DNA from 4 places in the Priestia sp. TSO9 genome. Region 2 is predicted to be linked to each of the others. Evidence: riboswitches for the same ligand, from Rfam matches in the RefSeq annotation. Region 2 holds a riboswitch; each other region holds the start of a gene.
The links. Region 2 has a riboswitch for cyclic di-AMP ahead of kdpF (K(+)-transporting ATPase subunit F). Riboswitches for the same ligand answer to the same signal wherever they lie in the genome.

Region 1 (4,750 bases), on a different contig from region 2:
TAGTCTAGATGATTCATTTTTAGCTAAGGGACCGGAATTTATACCGAACATAGTGACTGCTTTCTAAAATAAATAAAAGCTGATATCGTGTTTTTTGGTTCTAGCATGTAAGGTTTTTATTACAAATTATTAAAGATTCTTATCTTTTTGCAAATACACATTGTATTTCATAGTTTTAACAATTATGATAAAAAAGCAAGTGTCAAAATAGGAAAATAGTTGAGCATGTAAAACGAAGCGATAAGCTTATTAATTTGAAAGAAAGGCAAGGTATATAGCTTTATGTGGGAAATTATTGTAGCAATCATTTTAGGGATTGTAGAAGGTTTAACAGAGTTTGCTCCTGTTTCGTCAACTGGGCATATGATTATTGTGGATGACCTGTGGTTAAATTCAAAAGAATTATTTTCATCTCCAGTAGCTAATACATTTAAAATTGTTATTCAGCTAGGGTCGATCTTAGCAGTAGTTGTTATTTTTAAAGATCGTTTTATTAATTTATTAGGATTGGGAAAAAAACCAGCTGCTCCAATTGGACCGACAAATCGCTTGAATTTAATGCAGGTAATTGTTGGTCTGTTACCCGCAGGAGTGTTAGGACTTTTGTTTGATGATTACATTGATGAACATTTGTTTTCTTTAAATACGGTGCTAATTGGCTTAGTAGTCGGAGCTGTATTAATGATTCTAGCAGATTTGTTTGGACCTAAACGTCCGCGTGTAGAGACGGTGGACCAAATGTCTTATGGACAAGCACTGGGTATAGGACTGTTTCAATGTATTGCTCTTTGGCCAGGTTTTTCTCGTTCAGGCTCAACGATTTCAGGAGGGGTTCTTCTTGGAATGAGCCATAAGGCAGCCGCAGATTTTACATTTATTATGGCAGTGCCAATCATGGCAGGAGCAAGCGGACTTTCATTGATTAAAAACTGGCAGTACTTCACATCAGATGCACTACCGTTTTTTATTGCCGGTTTTATCAGCGCCTTTATTTTTGCGCTAGTATCCATTCGTTTTTTCCTAAAATTAATTAATCGCATCAAATTAGTGCCATTTGCAATTTATCGAATTGTTTTAGCAGCTATTCTATATTTTGTATTTTTATAAAATAAATACGGGTGTTCTTTAGTCCCTTAAACTTCTAATAGAGACTCAAAGAGCAAGAAAAAGCTATTGCAATGTTGCAATAGCTTTTTTGCATAAATATATATTATCGCCTTTTGAAAGCGTTTTATAAACATAGGTATTGACAAAACGTGTCGAAAAATAGTAAATTAATATTTGTGCAGTATAAAGTTAAGTAAAAGTAAGACTTCTGTTTAGTTTTATTGACTGTAAAAAACGTATGACAACGTATAGATCGTTTTAATTTTATAAAAACTGAATAATAAGCTTAATCGTATAGAGCGGGGGAATCATTATCGGCAGTAAAGCTGCCTTGGGGTGAATCCTTACAAAAGGTAGGAAACTCTCAATTCCGAATCCGACAGTTAACCCCGTTTGCTTTATTGAGAGAAAGAGCCCAAAATAGCGTAAGTAAAAGGCTGTTCTTTCTTAAGAATAGTCTTTTTTTGTTTTTTCAGAAAAGTATATACAAATGTCATACATCTTTGGGGAGGTACATCTATGAAAAAAATTCGTTTTGGTTTGGCTACGCAGATTTTTACCGGATTGATCCTCGGTGTTCTTGTAGGGGTAATTTGGTTTAACGATCCGCGTGTAGTAACATACCTACAGCCGCTAGGAGACCTATTTTTAAGATTAATTAAGATGATTGTTATTCCAATTGTTATCTCAAGCTTAGTCGTTGGAGTGGCAGGAGCAGGGAGCGGTAAACAGGTCGGAAAGCTCGGCGTTAAAACCATTCTCTATTTTGAAATTATTACGACTTTTGCAATTGTAATCGGTGTATTGATTGCTAATATTTTTCATCCTGGGCAAGGTGTAGACATTCATTCAGCACAGAAGAGTGATATTTCACAATACGTTGAAACATCCGAACAGCAAGAAGGAAAGTCAGTGGCTGAAACTTTCTTACACATTGTTCCGACAAACTTTTTCCAGTCAATTGTTGAAGGAGACATGCTAGCAATTATCTTCTTTACAGTGTTATTTGCACTTGGAGTAGCGGCAATTGGGGAAAGAGGAAAGCCAGTTGTACAATTCTTCGACGGCGTTTCTCACGCAATGTTTCACGTGGTAAACCTTGTAATGAAAGTGGCGCCAATTGGTGTATTTGCTTTAATTGGTGTAACAGTTTCAAAATTCGGCTTAGAGTCACTCCTTTCATTAGGAAAGCTTGTTATCTTAGTTTACTTAGCGTTAATTTTCTTCCTACTTGTTGTATTAGGAGGAATTGCGAAATGGGCAGGAATTAACATTTTCCACTTATTCCGCTATATGAAAGATGAACTGTTGTTAGCATACAGTACATCTAGTTCTGAGACAGTTCTTCCGCGTATTATGGAAAAACTTGAAAAGATGGGCTGTCCGAAAGCTATCGTATCGTTCGTTGTACCAATTGGTTATACATTTAACCTGGATGGTTCCGTTCTTTATCAAGCAATTGCAGCGTTATTCTTAGCGCAAGTGTATGGTATTGATTTAACGATCGTTCAACAGCTGACGCTCATTCTTGTATTGATGGTTACATCTAAAGGAATGGCTGCAGTGCCAGGAACATCATTTGTTGTATTACTAGCTACTCTTGGAACAATCGGTGTTCCCGCAGAAGGATTAGCCTTCATCGCCGGAGTAGACAGAATCATGGATATGGCACGTACGGTTGTTAACTTAGTAGGAAACACACTAGCAGCAATTGTAATGTCTAAATCAGAAGGCAAATTTGACCCTAAAAAAGGTACAGAGGTCATGAGGGCCGGCTAATTTATAAATTAAAAAGCTACTTATTCTATTCAAAAAATTAGAATAAGTAGCTTTTTTCATAATAATTCCTTTATTATTATGGGAATTGACCCTATAATATGTAACATCAGGTATAAAAATATCCAAATTTTATTCTTACATAAAAGCAGTCACTGGTTCCTTTCTTTATCAGTAAATATAGAGATAGCTTAGCTAGTAGGGGGATAGTAGAGTATGTGGAAAAAGCGAATATGGGTCATCGCCTCGATAGTAATCGTATGTTTGTTAATCCCTTACAGTTTACCGATTGTGTTTGCTTTATTAACAGCATTAGCGCTTGAGGGTATTGTTCAGAAATTGCATCAATCTTTTAAAATGAAGAGAGTCTATGCAGTGCTTATGACCTTCATTTTATATGTTGTTTCGCTCATACTTATTGGATTTTTTATTGTTCGGACAATCGTTACGCAAGTGGTTGCTCTTTCAAAAATAGCGCCTTCCTTTGTAAAAGAAATCTATGAAACCGCGATTTATCCAACTATTATTAAGTGGAAATACTATTCAAACGCTCTTCCTACAGAAGTGATTTCTTCTATTGAGCGCACGCTTGAAAAGACCGTAAATTCATTAGATTCTCTATTAAAAAGTACCGTAGAAATCATCATTAGCTTTGCCGCTACTGTTCCTGGGTTTCTATTAGAGTTTCTTATTTATTTAGTAGCGCTTGTATTTATCAGCCTTGAGCTGCCTGCTATTAAAAATAAAATTAAGTCATTTTTAACAGAAGAAACGAAATATAAGCTACAAGTTGTCATCACTCAGCTTATCCAAGCGGGGGTTGGTTTTATCAAGGCACAAATTATCTTAAGTGTCATGACGTTTGTAATGGCTTATGTAGGGCTTTGGCTATTAGATGTTCCGTATACCGCGCTGCTTAGTTTATTAATTGTAATTGTCGATATCTTACCAATCCTTGGGACAGGCTCGGTGCTCGTTCCATGGGGAATTTTTGCTCTTACTCAAGGGCATGATTCACTTGCAATCGGCTTATTTATTCTATTTGGAGTCATTACGGTAGTAAGACGTGTAGTAGAACCAAAAGTATTTTCTACAAATATGGGTATTTCACCTTTGGCTGCACTAGTTAGTTTGTACATTGGATTTAAACTTTTAGGTTTTGTCGGATTATTTTTAGGACCGGCTTTAGTTATTTTATATGATGCTCTTCGTAAAGTAGGTATTATTCAAATTAACTTTAAACTATAAAAGCGCTGGATAAAACTAGCGCTTTTTTTTTTTATTGAAACTTTTGTAGTACGTCATACGTAAAGAGGGAAAGGAAAAAACTATGCCGCGTTGATTTTTATCTATCAATCGGCTAAATTCTAGTTTTGCAGTCTTAGATTTAATGACATGAGGAGGAGAATTTTTGTTAGAGTCGGTTTTACTTTCTTTAATTGAAGCGCTAAAACAGCTCTCTTATTTTGGCGTAATTTTAGCATTAACGTTTGAATTTGTCCCGGCAGAGCTTGTTTTACCTTTAGTGGGATATTGGGTGTATCAAGGTGATATGAACTTGTATCTGGCTATCCTTGCAGGTACAGTAGGCGGTGTTTGTGGACCGTTGACTCTTTATGCACTGGGACGTTACGGTGGACGACCGCTGGTTTTAAAATATGGAAAATACTTTTTGGTGAAAGAAAAAGAAATTGACGCCGCCGATCGCTTTTTCAATAAGTACGGCAGCGGGGTTGCTTTTTTTGGACGCTTTATTCCAGGAGTGCGCACGGCTATCTCTTTTCCGTGCGGGATGGCAAAAATGAATGTATGGCTGTTTTCTATTTATACATTTGTGGCGATGCTTCCAGTAACGGCTATTTACGTA
Region 2 (4,750 bases):
GTTTGCCTGTGCTTTTCCCCGACCTTCTGCTAATGCCTCTGCAAAATTAGCAAAAACAATTGTAAAAAATAACACGAGGGATACGGCAATATTAAAGCCTGCGCTTACTGTACTTTCTCCGAAAAGGTCTGGAACAACAGCTAAAAAAAGCGTAATAACAAACCCGATTTCTACTACGAACATGATAGGATTTTTTATCATCGTTCTTGGACTTAGCTTGATAAAAGCCTGCTTTACTGATTGAATAAAAATCGATGAAGTTTGTTTATCTACAGAACCTTGAATGTGACTGTTACGATCCAATTCAAGATTATTCGTAAAATTCCGTTTATTCATTATAATCCTCCGCTTTCTTGATTACAGTGTCAAATACTCAGCAACCGGCCCAAGTACAAGCACTGGGAAAAACGTAAGTGCTCCTACAATAACGGTAGTTCCAATTAAAATGCCGCTAAATAAAGACGTATCCGTTTTAAATGTCCCAGGTGTTTCAGGAATAAGCTGCTTGGATGCTAGTGAGCTCGATACCGCCAGCATCGTAATTAGTCCGAAGTAGCGTCCAATATACATAACAATTGCCGTAGAAATGTTCCAAAACGGCGTTGCATCACCTAGTCCTTCAAAACCAGATCCATTGTTTGCTGCTGATGATGTAAATTCATACAGTGCCTGACTTAAGCCGTGAAAGCCTGGGTTTGATATACCTTCTATTCCCAAATGAGTAGTGAGCGCTACGGCTGTTCCTCCTAAAATTAGCAGCGGCTGCAGAATAAGCGTCACGGCGATGAGCTTCATTTCTTTTCCTTCAATTTTTTTACCTACGTATTCTGGTGTTCTGCCAACCATTAAACCTGATAAAAATACGGCAATGATGACGTACATCATCACATTCATAAACCCTGCTCCAACACCGCCAAATACGGTATTTAACATCATATTTCCAAGCGTCAATAACCCGGTAAGAGGCGTAAGAGTATCGTGCATGGTGTTGACTGCACCTGTTTCACTTGCTGTCGTCACGATGGCGTACAGAGTTGACATACCGACACCAAAACGGACTTCTTTCCCTTCCATATAACCGCTCGCTTCATTTAGGTGAAAAGCACCAAGTCTTGGATTACCGCCCCACTCTGTTACAAACGCTGTGCTTAAAATAACGATAAACAGCATACTCATCGCTACAAACAAGATGCGGCCTTGCTTACGCTGTCCGATCATTTTTCCGTACGTAAAAGGAAGTGCTGTTGGCAATAAAAGCATAAGGACGATTTGTAATACATTGCTTAACGCGTTAGGATTTTCAAACGGATGGGCTGAATTAACACCAAAAAACCCCCCTCCGTTGTTGCCTAGCTCTTTAATTGAAAGAAAAGAAGCAACTGGTCCCCTTTCTATTTGCTGTGTTGCCCCCTCTAATGTATGGGCAGTCACCGTTCCGCTTAACGTTTGAGGGACACCTAAAAACATAAATAAAATGCCTGTTATAAAAGCGATAGGAAGTAAAACACGCGTAATTGACTTTACAAAATCAACAAAAAAGTTTCCCATTTCCTTCCCTGCCAACCCGCGAATAAAAGCGATTGCTGCTGCAAGTGCCGTTGCTGGTGCAGCAAACATCATAAATACAACGGCTGCCATCTGCGAGAAATAGGACAAACCTGATTCACCGCTGTAGTGCTGCAAGTTCGTATTTGTCATAAAACTAATGGCCGTGTTAAAAGCAAGGGCCGGATCCATTCCTTTGATGTGGCTTGGGTTAAGCGGCAGTACCCCTTGAAACCGGAAGATAATGTACACCACAAAAATCATAAACGTATTCGCCAAAACGAGAGCAAGTGCATATTGCTTCCACGTCTGATTGTATCCTTTGATTCCTGCTGCTTTAAACATCACCGTTTCTATCTTTCCTACCAAGCTAGTGTTTTTATCGTTTGAAAACACATTCGCTATATAAATACCTACGGGCTTTGCAATAAGCGCTACAAAAACAAGCAGCAGCGCAACTGATAGTAGAAAAATCCCCACGTTTTATTCCTCCGCTTATTAAAAATGTTCTGGATTTAACAGTACATATACTAAATAAATTAAAACGAGAACTGAAATACCTAGCAAAATGAACGACATGTTCACTTCTCCTCTCTTTCATCTACTACATGAGACGACCAGCAAATAATTCCGTACATAGCAGCTGTTAATATGACAAGCGTTCCAAGCATGATCATATCCAAGTTGCTCCCTCCTAACTGTTTCTTACTACCAATGATTGTCTGAGCTTAGTGACTGTTACTGTGCGTAAAGCATCACGCCCAAGTGAGCTAGCTGCGAAAGGTTATCTTTGATTGTTTATTCCTCACGTATTGTTAATCACGTTTTAACAGCCCTACTATAGCCTCTTTACGGTGCAGACATAACCTGCTCTCCTGTTTTTTTATTAAAAAAACCGCAGAAGAGAGTCCTCTTCCGCGGTTTAATGCACGACAAATAAGCCGTGATCGACACGAATTTTTTTACTCCCAAAACGCTTACGGAGTTAGCTGTCGGATTCGGGTTATGGAAGTAACCCTACTCAGTTAAGAGATTCACCCCTAGTACATACGTACAAAATATTGGGTCCCCCGCTCATAATTGATTAAGCGTATATTTGTTATTTAATTTTTAGGCTTAATTATGTTTTTTACTGCTGCGTTTAATACTTTGATTAGCCAACGTAGACAAATAGCGGTTTGCTAGATCAAAAGATTGCTGATCGCATATTGCGCGATATTCAATCATTTGAATCATTTGCTTAGATAGATGCATCTTGACGCTCCTTTCACCTATATTTTGAAAGGAACGCGCTATCCGCTGTTATAGAAAACGACCACGATTACACCATCCTCTCTCTTAACGCTTACGAAGTTAGCTGACGGGTTCGGGTCAAGAAAGTAACCCTACTCAGTTAAGAGATTCACCCCTAATAATTGGGTCCTCCGCTCTTTCCCTCTCTTTCAGGAAAGACTCAGCGTTTCACTGTGGAACGTTTCATGAGAGTAATCTTACTCCTGTTAAAATTTACTGTCAACAACATTTTTTGAAATTTTAAAAGCTTTATTTTTTGCTGTTTATTCATTATTTTAAAATAATAGATTCAAAGAAAAAAAGCGTTCTTATCTCCTCGATAAGAACGCTTTTTTTAGCTCATTTTCTCAATTTCATTTACAAGAATTGAAATGGCATCCGTTTTTGTTGCTTCACGCATTGTACGCTTCATCGTACTTGCCTGCTGCTGAAGTTCATTTACTTCACGCAAAAACACTTCTTTTGTTAACTGTTCTTCTTCCACAACCATACAGTAGCCTTTTTTCTTAAAGGACTGTGCATTTAAAATTTGATCTCCTCGACTTTGTGCTTTTGATAAAGGAATAATCATCATCGGTTTATGAAGGGCTAAAAACTCAAATATGGCATTGGATCCGCCGCGTGTAATCACATAATCAGTCGCTGCTAGAACATCTGGAAGCTGTTCATTGACATATTCTAACTGACGGTAGCCCGACTCTTTTTCAAGGCTTGTATCAATATTGCCTTTTCCGCACAGGTGTACAATTTGAAATTTCTTTTGCAGTTCAGGCAAGGATTCTCGAACAACTTCATTGATGCGGCGTGCTCCTAAACTTCCGCCCATAATCGTTAAAATTGGGCGCTTATCATAAAAGCGAAGCCAGCTTTCCCCGTTCGCTGCGCTTCCGCTAAATAATTCTTTTCGAATAGGTGAACCAACAACCTGCACTTTTTCTTTTGGAAAATAGTTTGCCGCTTCATCAAAAGAAGTAAAAATTTTAGTGGCAAATTTCTGCGCAATTTTATTTGCCAGTCCCGGTGTTAAGTCACTTTCATGAATGAACACGGGAATGTTTAACGATTTAGCAGCCATTACAACAGGAACTGTGACAAAACCGCCTTTTGAAAACACAAGAGAAGGCTTTAACTTTTTCAGCACGCGACGTGCATCGCCAACTCCTTTTGCTACTCGAAATACATCTTTTACATTTTCCATATCTACGTAGCGACGTAGCTTACCGCTTGAAATTGCATGATATGGAACGTTTAATTTTGTAATTAATTCTTTCTCGATACCATTGTGAGAACCGACATAATGGATATCCCATTTTTCACTGTCTAATTCTTTCATAATGGCAATGTTTGGTGTTACGTGTCCAGCTGTTCCGCCTCCGGTAAAAACGATAACTTGCTTACTCATTTTTTCTTCCTCTCTTTACTTCACTTAATTGATCTGTTTTAACATCAATTTTTATCTGATCTTTTTAGCATGCAATCTGACATGTAAAACGATGGTTTTATTATAGCATTTTTCTTTTTACATATGTATGATAAGGCGTATAAAAGCATGCTATACTTTTCATAGGGAGTGATGATAATGAACAAATCTGCACCTGTCGTAAAAGGTGATACGGTGGATTCCGAAACGCGCTGCATGCACTATCGTACGGATAAAGATATTATTGCAATAAAATTTTATTGCTGTAATACATATTATCCATGCTATCAATGTCATAACGGACATGCTGATCATGATATTAAAACGTGGCCAAAAGCTATGTTTAATGAAAAAGCTATTCTTTGCGGAGTATGTAAACATGAGTTATCAATTCATGAATATTTAACCTGTAACTCGACTTGCCCTCACTGTCGTTCTTCTTTTAATCCCGGATGCAGCCTGCATGGACACATTTATTTTGAACAAAAAAGC
Region 3 (4,750 bases), 820 kb from region 2:
TTTTGTTTTCAAAATGAATAACATTGCGCATATTAAATATTGAACTAAACTGTTCATAAAATAAGTATAGCTGCCTGTCGTACAATTTACGGAAGGCTTTTTGTTGTTTTGTTATATACAGGAAAGAATTTGGTTATATGAATTAAAAAGGATAAGCTTTTTGTCTCATTGAATCTATATGTAAAAGTAGTGTATAACAGATAGAGAGATTGTTTATGTGTTCACTCTGCACTTCAGTATAACTTCAGAGAATTTTCAGCCAGTCGTAGTGTCATTAGAAAATACTGTTGGAGAGGAATGGAATGAAAATGCAAGAAGGAAATTTTTTTAAAGGTTTAGTAATAGGCATATTAATAAGCATTCCAATTTGGATTATTCTCATTGTTATAGGCGTTCTGCTTTTTAAATAGGCCCGTTCTCATAATAGAATAGACAAAACTTTCCTTTTAGTGTATACTTCAAATGAAAATGATAATTATTATCATTTAATCAACGAATCAACACTCTGCATATAGCTGTCACTCCTTGAGAGCTATCCCTATTTATTTAATATTCTGTCTACAACGCAGAATAAACCGCTGCCTTTGAGTAGCGGTTCTTTTTTTTAGTAATTTTCTACTTAGTAGGCTAGTATACGTAGCACTTATTGACCTCATGCATATGTTAGCAATAAGGAGGGACAAGTAATATGAAAAAAATCTATCTTGACGCAGGACATGGTGGGGCAGATGCAGGAGCAGTTGGAGCGAACGGACTGTATGAAAAAAACTTAGTTTTAAAAATTCAACAATATTTAATAAGCTATTTAAATAGCACGTACAGTGATTTTACGATTAAAACCACTCGTACCACAGATGTTTTTTTATCGTTATCTCAGCGCGCTTCTCAAGCTAATTCGTGGGGCGCAGATGCATTTATGTCTATTCACGTAAATGCTGGTGGAGGAACGGGGTACGAAGATTATGTTTATAGAAGCGCTAGCAATGCCAGCAAAACGTTTCAATCGATTGTCCACGGCCAAGTACAGCCAGCGCTGCTGGCGTATAATCATCCGAATCGCGGTCGGAAATCAGCCAATTATGCGGTGCTTCGCTTAACAAATATGCCGGCAGTACTCACTGAAATAGCCTTTATTGATAACCGCACAGATGCAGCACTTCTTCAAAATGAAGCTTTTTTAAAAAGTATGGGTGAATCGTATGCAAAAGGAATTGCCGTCTATTTGAATTTACCTCGTCGTGCAGTTCCAAACCCAAATCCAACACCAACACCGAATCCATCGCCTTCTGAACCGGGTACAAAAACGTATACGATCAAGCAAGGAGATACGCTTTACAGTATTGCACAGAAGTACAGCATAACAGTGCAAGCGCTTCAAGAAGCCAATACAGGGCTTTCTGATCCTCTCACACTACAGGTTGGAAAAACAATTGTTATTCCTTCAGGGACTTCACCAAACCCATCTCCAACACCGTCACCAACTCCACCTTCGGAACAATATCCGCTTCCAAATGGAATTTTAAAACAAGGTGATTCTGGAGAAGCTGTGAAGCAGCTCCAAAAAGCATTAAACGCGGTGAATTTTAAAGTAGGATCAGTAGACGGAATATATGGAGTTCAAACGAAAGATGCAGTAAGGCGTTTTCAGCTTGTGTATCTTCCTTATGATGTGGATGGCATTTATGGTCCTCAAACAAAAAACAAGCTAGCAGCCGTTTTAAAAGCAAAAAGTTAAAGCAAAAAGGTCTTCTGAAAGCGGGCAGAAGGCCTTTTGTTTTGCTGTTAAAAGCGCCTTAAGTACTATTTTATGGTTTACGTAAAATAATGCTTTACAAACCATTTGTACGGGAGTATATTATCTAAGAACAAAGGATAGTTATGAAAGAAACATGTTATTGATCATACCCTTTAACCGAAAATTATATTGACCTGTTATCGCTTAATTCGTCAGAAGTGGGGGACCCAAATTTGTGCATTGTCACTTGGGGTGAATCCTTTTTTAAAGGTAGGGCTACTCTCATAGCCCGAATCCGACAGCTAACCCCATAAGCGTTTTGGAGAGGAGGTTTAAGCTGTGTAAAAACGCTGAGAACCCTTAGTGTTTTTTTTGTGCGCTTTTTTAACATAAAAAGGTATTTTTTAGGAATAATAGCACTTATTCATGAACTTGTAACGGCGCTTAGCAATGGACAGTAAATAGTAGCTAAGCGATCATCGGAGGGAAATTACGTGAACTATTCAGTTCTCAAAAGATTATTGATTGGAAAGCCGCTCAAAACAAAAGAGTTAGGCGATCAAAAGCTTAGTAAGCTTAAAGCACTGGCTATTTTATCATCAGATGCCTTATCTTCAGTGGCTTATGGAACAGAACAAATTTTGATTGTACTTGCAACAGTCGGCGTTCTTGCCTATTGGTATTCGATTCCAATTGCGATTGGGGTATTGGTGCTGCTGACGGCTTTAATTCTTTCATACCGTCAAATTATTTATGCGTATCCGCAAGGCGGAGGAGCTTATATTGTTTCCAAAACCAATTTAGGAGAAAATCCCGGGCTTATCGCTGGGGGATCACTGTTGGTAGATTATATTTTAACAGTTGCTGTGAGTGTTTCAGCAGGAACCGATGCTTTAACTTCGGCTTTTCCAACGCTGCATCATTACAATGTAGTAATTGCGTGTTTGCTGGTGATTTTTATTACCGTCTTAAACTTACGTGGTGTAACAGAATCCGCTTCTGTATTAGCTTATCCGGTTTATTTATTTGTTATTGCTCTTATTTTGTTAATAGCGGTAGGCTTGTTTAAAATAGCGACAGGTCAAGTTTCACCTGAGCTGCATCCCTCTCTCGGTACAGTAGTGCCAGGTATTAGTTTGTTTTTATTATTAAAAGCTTTTTCGTCAGGCTGTTCGGCATTGACAGGTGTAGAAGCCATTTCAAATGCAGTGCCTAACTTTAAAGAGCCAGGTGCAAAAAATGCTGTTCATACATTAATGCTGATGGGCGGTATTTTAGCCGTTTTATTTTCTGGCATCACGTTTTTAGCTTATTGGCTTGGCATTTCTCCAAAAGCAGATGAAACGGTTGTATCACAAATTGCATCGAGTGTGTTTGGACGAAATGGATTTTATTATTTTATTCAAGGCACAACAGCTCTAATTCTAGTGCTAGCGGCGAATACGGGGTTTTCAGCTTTCCCTTTGCTGGCTGTCAACTTATCGTCTGATAAATACATGCCAAGAATGTTTCAAATTCGTGGCGATCGATTAGGCTATTCAAATGGAATTGTGACCCTTGGAATTGCTTCTATTGTCTTAATTGTAGCTTTTAAAGGAGCGACTGAACAATTAATTCCTCTTTATGCAGTCGGGGTGTTTATTCCATTTACGCTTTCTCAAACAGGGATGATTGTCAAATGGGTTAGAGAAAAGCCCGCCGGCTGGCAAGGGAAGCTAGCTATTAACTTAATTGGGGCCCTCATTACCTTAACGGTGCTAATCATTTTGTTTACAACGAAGTTTTCACAAGTATGGTCCGTGCTCATTTTCTTGCCGGTTATTGTCTATATTTTTCATCGCATTCATACGCATTATGAAGCGGTAGGAGAGCAGCTTCGCATTAAGCAAGGAGAAAAGATTGGAAAGCTTGAAGGAAATGTGGTCATTGTTCCTGTAGCAGGAATGACAAAGGTAGTAGAAAATTCATTAAATTATGCACGAACGATTGGCGATACCGTTATTGCAGTGCACGTGGCCTTTGATCGAGAAAGCGAAAAGAGAATGGAAGAGAAGTGGGAGAAGTGGCAGCCTGATATTCGTATTGTTACGTTTCATTCTCAATACCGCAGCTTAGTGCGGCCGCTGTTTCGATTCATCGATATGGCCGAGGAAAAAGCGCGGGAAAACAATATGGCCATTACGGTCGTTATTCCGCAATTCATTACGAAAAAAAGCTGGCAAAATATCCTTCACAATCAGTCCAGTCTGTTGTTAAAAGCACATTTGCTTTACCGTAAAAATGTAATTGTTACAACTGTACCGTACCGTTTTAAAAAATAATGAAACATGACTAAAAACCTCCAACTTGTATGTTGGAGGTTTTTAATTTTTAAATTCACATACACTAACCGTAATCGAATCTCATCAAAGGCGCAAACGGAGGGATTGTATGAGTGAATTAATTAAATTGTTGCGAAAAGGAAATAAATCGGCCATGATGGCCGCTATAGTGAATACCATTATTTCCATTATTAAAGGAATTGCTTTCGCTTTAACAGGGAATGTAGCGATGTTTGCTGAAACGATGCACAGCTTAGGAGATGCAGCTAATCAGTTTTTTGTCTTTATAGGTTCGGCATTAAGTAAAAAAGCCCCGACCAAACGCTTTCCAAATGGTTTCGGCCGATTGGTTAATCTTGTTCTATTAGGAGCGGTTCTTGTAGTAGGGATTATGGCGTTTGAAACGATTAAAGAAGGATATCACCATATTCTTCATCCAACGAAGTCTTCAGGCTTTATTTTAAATATTACAGTACTTGGCATCTCGGTATTGCTTGAGATGTTTGTCTTATTTAAGGCAATGAAAGAAATTTTGCACGATGTCGGAATGAATACCGCAGAGGTCAATGTTTTTACGCAAAGCTTTGTTCATTTAAAGAAAGCAAAGCCAGCAACCAAGCTGGTCTTTATGGAAGATCTGGTAGCTACTGGAGGAGGCGTATTGGCGTTAATAGCCGTTTTCATTTCACGGTTT
Region 4 (4,750 bases), 760 kb from region 2:
CCGGGAGGAGGTGTAAGCGCTGCTCCGGCTGCTCCTACAATGGGCTCTGTAATAAAAGCAGCAATATGTTCAGGGCCGGTTCGTTTGATAACTGTTTCCAATTCGTGTGCACAAGCAAGATTACAGGATGGATAGGTTTGATGAAACGGACATCGATAGCAATAAGGAGGTGAAACCGAAGGATAATCTTCAAGCAACGACGAGAAGCGTTTTCGTCTTCCAACGTGCCCTGACATAGACAGAGCTCCTATTGTAATACCGTGATAGCTCATCCAGCGTGACAAAACCTTTGTTTTGGTTGGCTTTCCTTGCTCTTGAAAATGCTGAATTGCCGTTTTCATAGCCGTTTCAGTCGCTTCTGTCCCGCTGTTAACAAAAAAGCTCCACTGGAAATGATTGCTGCTTAATTCACATAGTTTCTTAGCTAAGGCTTCTGTTGGATCACTTGTAAACTGCGACCGATATACAAACGCAACTTTCTGTGCCTGATCGGTCATCGCATCAATGATTTCTTTTACGCCGTGTCCGATACTTGCTGTAACTGCCCCCGACGAAGCATCTATGTACCTTTTTCCATCTTGGTCGTACAAATAAATTCCTTTTCCATATGAAATAACTGGGTAGTCGTCGTCGAGCAGCGGCTTTATTACATGAGTTTTATTCATTTCCGCACTCTCCTTTCAAACATACACTCTTATTAAACTGTATGCTGAAACGAAGAGTTTCTTGCCAATAAAAAAAGCCCTAGCATATAGCTAGAGCTTTTACGCTTATTAAGCTGATTGCGTTACAGATTTATCGATACGCTTTGCTTCTGACTCAGCCACAATAACGGCACACGCAGCGTCTCCCGTAATATTTACAGATGTACGAAGCATGTCAAGCAAGCGATCAATTCCAATAATCAATCCGATACCTGCTACAGGCAAGCCAACCGAACTCAATACCATTGCTAGCATAATGAGACCAACTCCCGGCACACCTGCTGTACCAATACTAGCAAGCACCGCTGTCAATACAACCGTCACAAGAGCACCCAGCGACAGGTCAACGCCGTATACTTGTGCAATAAAAATAGTCGCTACACCTTGCATAATTGCCGTCCCATCCATGTTAATGGTAGCACCTAACGGCTGAACAAAACTGCTGATGGACTCTGGGACACGAAGGTTTTTTTGAGCCACATTCATTGAAATCGGAAGCGTTGCATTACTGCTTGATGTACTGAATCCAACTGTCATCGCAGGAGCAAAACCTTTAAAAAATTCAATAGGGTTACGTCTGGCCATAAGAGCGACTGATCCCCCATATGTTACGATCGAATGGATAAACAGTGCGAGCACGACTACAATCATGTACAGCCCCATCGCTTTAATTGCCTCCCAGCCTTGACTTCCAACCGCGGTTGCAAGAAGCCCAAACGTTCCGTAAGGAGCAAACTTCATCACTAGATTTACAAGATACATCATCAATTCATTGCCTTGCTCGAGTAAATTGTAAAGCCCTTTTGTTTTACTTCCAAGCATCGTAATACCAAAACCGATAAAGATAGAGAAAACGATAAGTTGAAGCATATTCCCTTCAGCCATCGCTTGAATTGGGTTGACTGGAATCATATTTAAGAATGTCTCTCCAACAGGCGGTGCTTTTTCGGCTTCAAAAGAAGCGTTTTTTGTATCAAAAGATCCAAACGTACCCGGTTTAATTGCATACGCTAAAATTAAACCAATAATAATAGCAACGGTTGTTGTAACTAGGAAGTAGGAAACTGTTTTAGCCCCGATTCTTCCTAGTTTTTTAGGATCTCCTAAACCTGCTACACCTAACGTGATAGAGAAAAACACAATTGGTACAACAAGCATTTTAATTAAGCTTAAGAAAATTTGGCCAAGCGGTGTAAACAAGTACTTGTCCAGCGGAGCAAAAGCACTTGGAGCAAAAGCATTGATCAACACTCCTACAACAGCACCAGCAATTAGCGCGATAATAATCTTTGTCGATAGCTTCATAGATTTACCTCCCGTAAATAAATTATATTAGAATGATTCTAACTACCATACTTATTTTACCATGCATTGAGAACGATAACACTCAAAATATACAATATATTAAAAATTTTCAGATTAATAGTTTAGGAATATTTTTATCTATACAAAAAACCATGAGAATATCATGGTTTCATAGACCTGTTATTCCCTCACTGAATGCTGACGGAGTTAGCTGTCGGATTCGGGTACGTGAGTTACCCTACTTGATTCATTCAAGATTCACCCCAAGTACACTACGCACAAATATGGGTCCCCCGTTCTCTTATAAAACAAAAGAGATTAAGCAAATAATTTTCTTTAATATTTTTGCATGATAATAATTCTTACTTTAATTAAAATTCATTTTATATGTTTCTGTCAAGTTTTTATTCAAAAATAATGCATGATTTTATCATAAAAAGTTGAGAATTGTTATATTTTAAAATATTTACATCATATTTTAATAAACCACAAATAGTTATTTAACAAGACTTAAAATCTAATGGATAAAAAATTAATTCAAAAAATAGTTTGTAAAGTGAACTTTCTTCTCATTAAATTATATTCATAAACTTGCATAATTATTCTAACATCCACGTACTTTACTGCTTTCATAAATATTTTACTCATCAAAAAATAACTCTTTCCAACTGTTGATTTTATTCTTGTATTGCTTGATATAAATTCTCTAAAATTTCACTGAATTTGTTGATAGAAATAAATGGACATTGTCAATTCGCCTTATTCTATTTAATTCTGCTCACGATAGAAATATGGATCCCGTAATACCTTTTAAAAAAGGAGCGGGTAATTATCATATAAAACTATCGGATTTGGAGCGGTACAAGTTCTTTACTTTTTACTTATTCCCTCTCGTTATTTAACACATATAAAAAAAGAGGCCGTGACGGCCTCTTTTTCTTATACAGTAACAGGTTCAGAACTTGCTTTGCAATTCTTTAATTTTTCAACAATGTCACGCGCTACCCACACACCGCACGCACTTGCCTGCGCGAGTCCTCGCGTAATACCAGCTCCGTCTCCTCCCACGTATAAACCGGAAATTTCAGTTTCAAACTTATCATTTAACTTCGGGCGGGCTGAGTAAAATTTCGCTTCCACACCGTAAAACAGCGTATGTTCAGATGCTAACCCAGGCGTTACATGATCCAGTGCTTCTGTCATTTCAATTAAGCTTTTCATCGTATTGTAAGGAAGCACTAAGCCTAAGTCACCCGGTACAGCTTCTTTTAACGTTGGTTCTAAAAAGCCCTCTTTAATTCGAGTCGCTGTTGAACGACGGCCCTTTAAAATATCTCCATACTTTTGAACAACTAAGCCCCCGTTTGACAGCATATTAGCTAATCTTGATACTTCGTGCGCATATTCGTTCGGCTGATCAAATGGATCCGAAAATTTATGAGAAACAAGCAGCGCAAAGTTCGTATTTTGACTTCCAAGCTTCGGATCTTTGTATGCGTGTCCATTTGCTAACATAATACCTGAATGATTCTCTACTACCACATGTCCTGAAGGATTGCTGCAAAACGTTCTGACTCTTGTACCTACGGACGTATTGTAAATGAATTTCCCTTCGTACAAGTGCTTGTTGATTTCTTCCATAACAACGTTGGATGTTTCTACTCGAACGCCGATGTCCACTTGATTGTTAATCATTTTCAAACGACGTTTTTTTAGTAAGTCGCTCATCCACTTCGAGCCGTCTCGACCTGGTGAAACCACCACTTTATCAGCCGTAATTCTTTCACCATTTTTCAATTCAATACCGCGCACGATATGCTGACCATCTTCTTTTTCTGTTATTAAATCGGCTACTTCCGTTTTATACTGCATATCAATTTTTTCTTTTAAGTATTCATAAATGCTTTTTAAAATTTCTAAATTTTGCTCTGTTCCTAAATGACGCACCTGGGCACGCAATAGCTTTAATCCTGCTGCGTATCCGCGTTTTTCAATTTCACGAACTTTATCAGTTAACGGATCCGTAATCGTATCGGTTGCTCCGTGTTTTAAATTAATTTCATCCACATATTTAATTAAATCTACCACCTGTGATTCAGACAGATAATCCGTCATCCAGCCTCCAAATTCACTTGTGATATTAAATTTCCCGTCTGAATATGCGCCGGCTCCACCGAAACCATTTGTGATAGAACAAGCAGGCAAACAGCCAGCAAACTCTTTTTTGCCAACCGCAGGCGGACATTTTTCAATTTTTTTCTGAAGAATCGGACAATTACGTCGATAGATATCGTGTCCTTTATCGATTAATAAAATAGTTGCTTCCGGTAATTTTAACGTTAACTCATAGCAAGTAAAAATCCCAGCGGGTCCTGCCCCTACCACAATAACATCATAATTTGAGTTCATTGTACATTCTCCCATCATCTTTTTTCTTTGGGTAAAAGATAAAAGTTATTGACCGAATTTTCTTTTTTATTATCATTCGGTTATTTTCTAGCCATTTGATAATATATCAAAAACAAACCCTTTAGTCAACAATATACACGAACATTAAAATAAAAAAATACAAAAATATTCGTTTTTATTCCAATCAAATAAAAACCAGTGAACGAATAGCAAGCGCTATGAAATGTTCACTGGTTCTTTAATATACGGAAGAGCAATTTCTACTTTTGTTCCTACTCCTACTTTGCTCGCAAATGAAATATGCCCTTGATGCTGTTCGATTATCCGGTAGC

Region 1: another riboswitch for cyclic di-AMP. It lies ahead of LJC66_RS02085 (glutamate/proton symporter GltT); the one in region 2 lies ahead of kdpF (K(+)-transporting ATPase subunit F).
Region 3: another riboswitch for cyclic di-AMP. It lies ahead of LJC66_RS20805 (APC family permease); the one in region 2 lies ahead of kdpF (K(+)-transporting ATPase subunit F).
Region 4: another riboswitch for cyclic di-AMP. It lies ahead of LJC66_RS20530 (dicarboxylate/amino acid:cation symporter); the one in region 2 lies ahead of kdpF (K(+)-transporting ATPase subunit F).

What each region holds. Positions count from the first base shown of each region.
Region 1 is NZ_JAJEKD010000007.1:14,461-19,210, forward strand. Features, by position in the region: gene LJC66_RS02080 (undecaprenyl-diphosphate phosphatase) at 283-1,107, shown strand; cyclic di-AMP (ydaO/yuaA leader) riboswitch at 1,381-1,520, shown strand; gene LJC66_RS02085 (glutamate/proton symporter GltT) at 1,627-2,886, shown strand; gene ytvI (sporulation integral membrane protein YtvI) at 3,100-4,131, shown strand; gene LJC66_RS02095 (DedA family protein) at 4,295-4,750, shown strand, end outside.
Region 2 is NZ_JAJEKD010000015.1:258,796-263,545, forward strand. Features, by position in the region: gene kdpB (potassium-transporting ATPase subunit KdpB) at 1-336, opposite strand, end outside; gene kdpA (potassium-transporting ATPase subunit KdpA) at 358-2,019, opposite strand; gene kdpF (K(+)-transporting ATPase subunit F) at 2,044-2,124, opposite strand; cyclic di-AMP (ydaO/yuaA leader) riboswitch at 2,506-2,646, opposite strand; gene LJC66_RS16075 (hypothetical protein) at 2,662-2,799, opposite strand; cyclic di-AMP (ydaO/yuaA leader) riboswitch at 2,872-3,014, opposite strand; gene LJC66_RS16080 (undecaprenyldiphospho-muramoylpentapeptide beta-N-acetylglucosaminyltransferase) at 3,173-4,240, opposite strand; gene LJC66_RS16085 (CHY zinc finger protein) at 4,418-4,750, shown strand, end outside.
Region 3 is NZ_JAJEKD010000015.1:1,077,227-1,081,976, reverse strand. Features, by position in the region: gene LJC66_RS20810 (N-acetylmuramoyl-L-alanine amidase) at 689-1,735, shown strand; cyclic di-AMP (ydaO/yuaA leader) riboswitch at 1,927-2,067, shown strand; gene LJC66_RS20805 (APC family permease) at 2,230-4,056, shown strand; gene LJC66_RS20800 (cation diffusion facilitator family transporter) at 4,166-4,750, shown strand, end outside.
Region 4 is NZ_JAJEKD010000015.1:1,021,162-1,025,911, forward strand. Features, by position in the region: gene LJC66_RS20525 (aspartate aminotransferase family protein) at 1-665, opposite strand, end outside; gene LJC66_RS20530 (dicarboxylate/amino acid:cation symporter) at 774-2,009, opposite strand; cyclic di-AMP (ydaO/yuaA leader) riboswitch at 2,190-2,344, opposite strand; gene LJC66_RS20535 (NAD(P)/FAD-dependent oxidoreductase) at 2,949-4,418, opposite strand; gene LJC66_RS20540 (ATP-binding protein) at 4,635-4,750, opposite strand, start outside.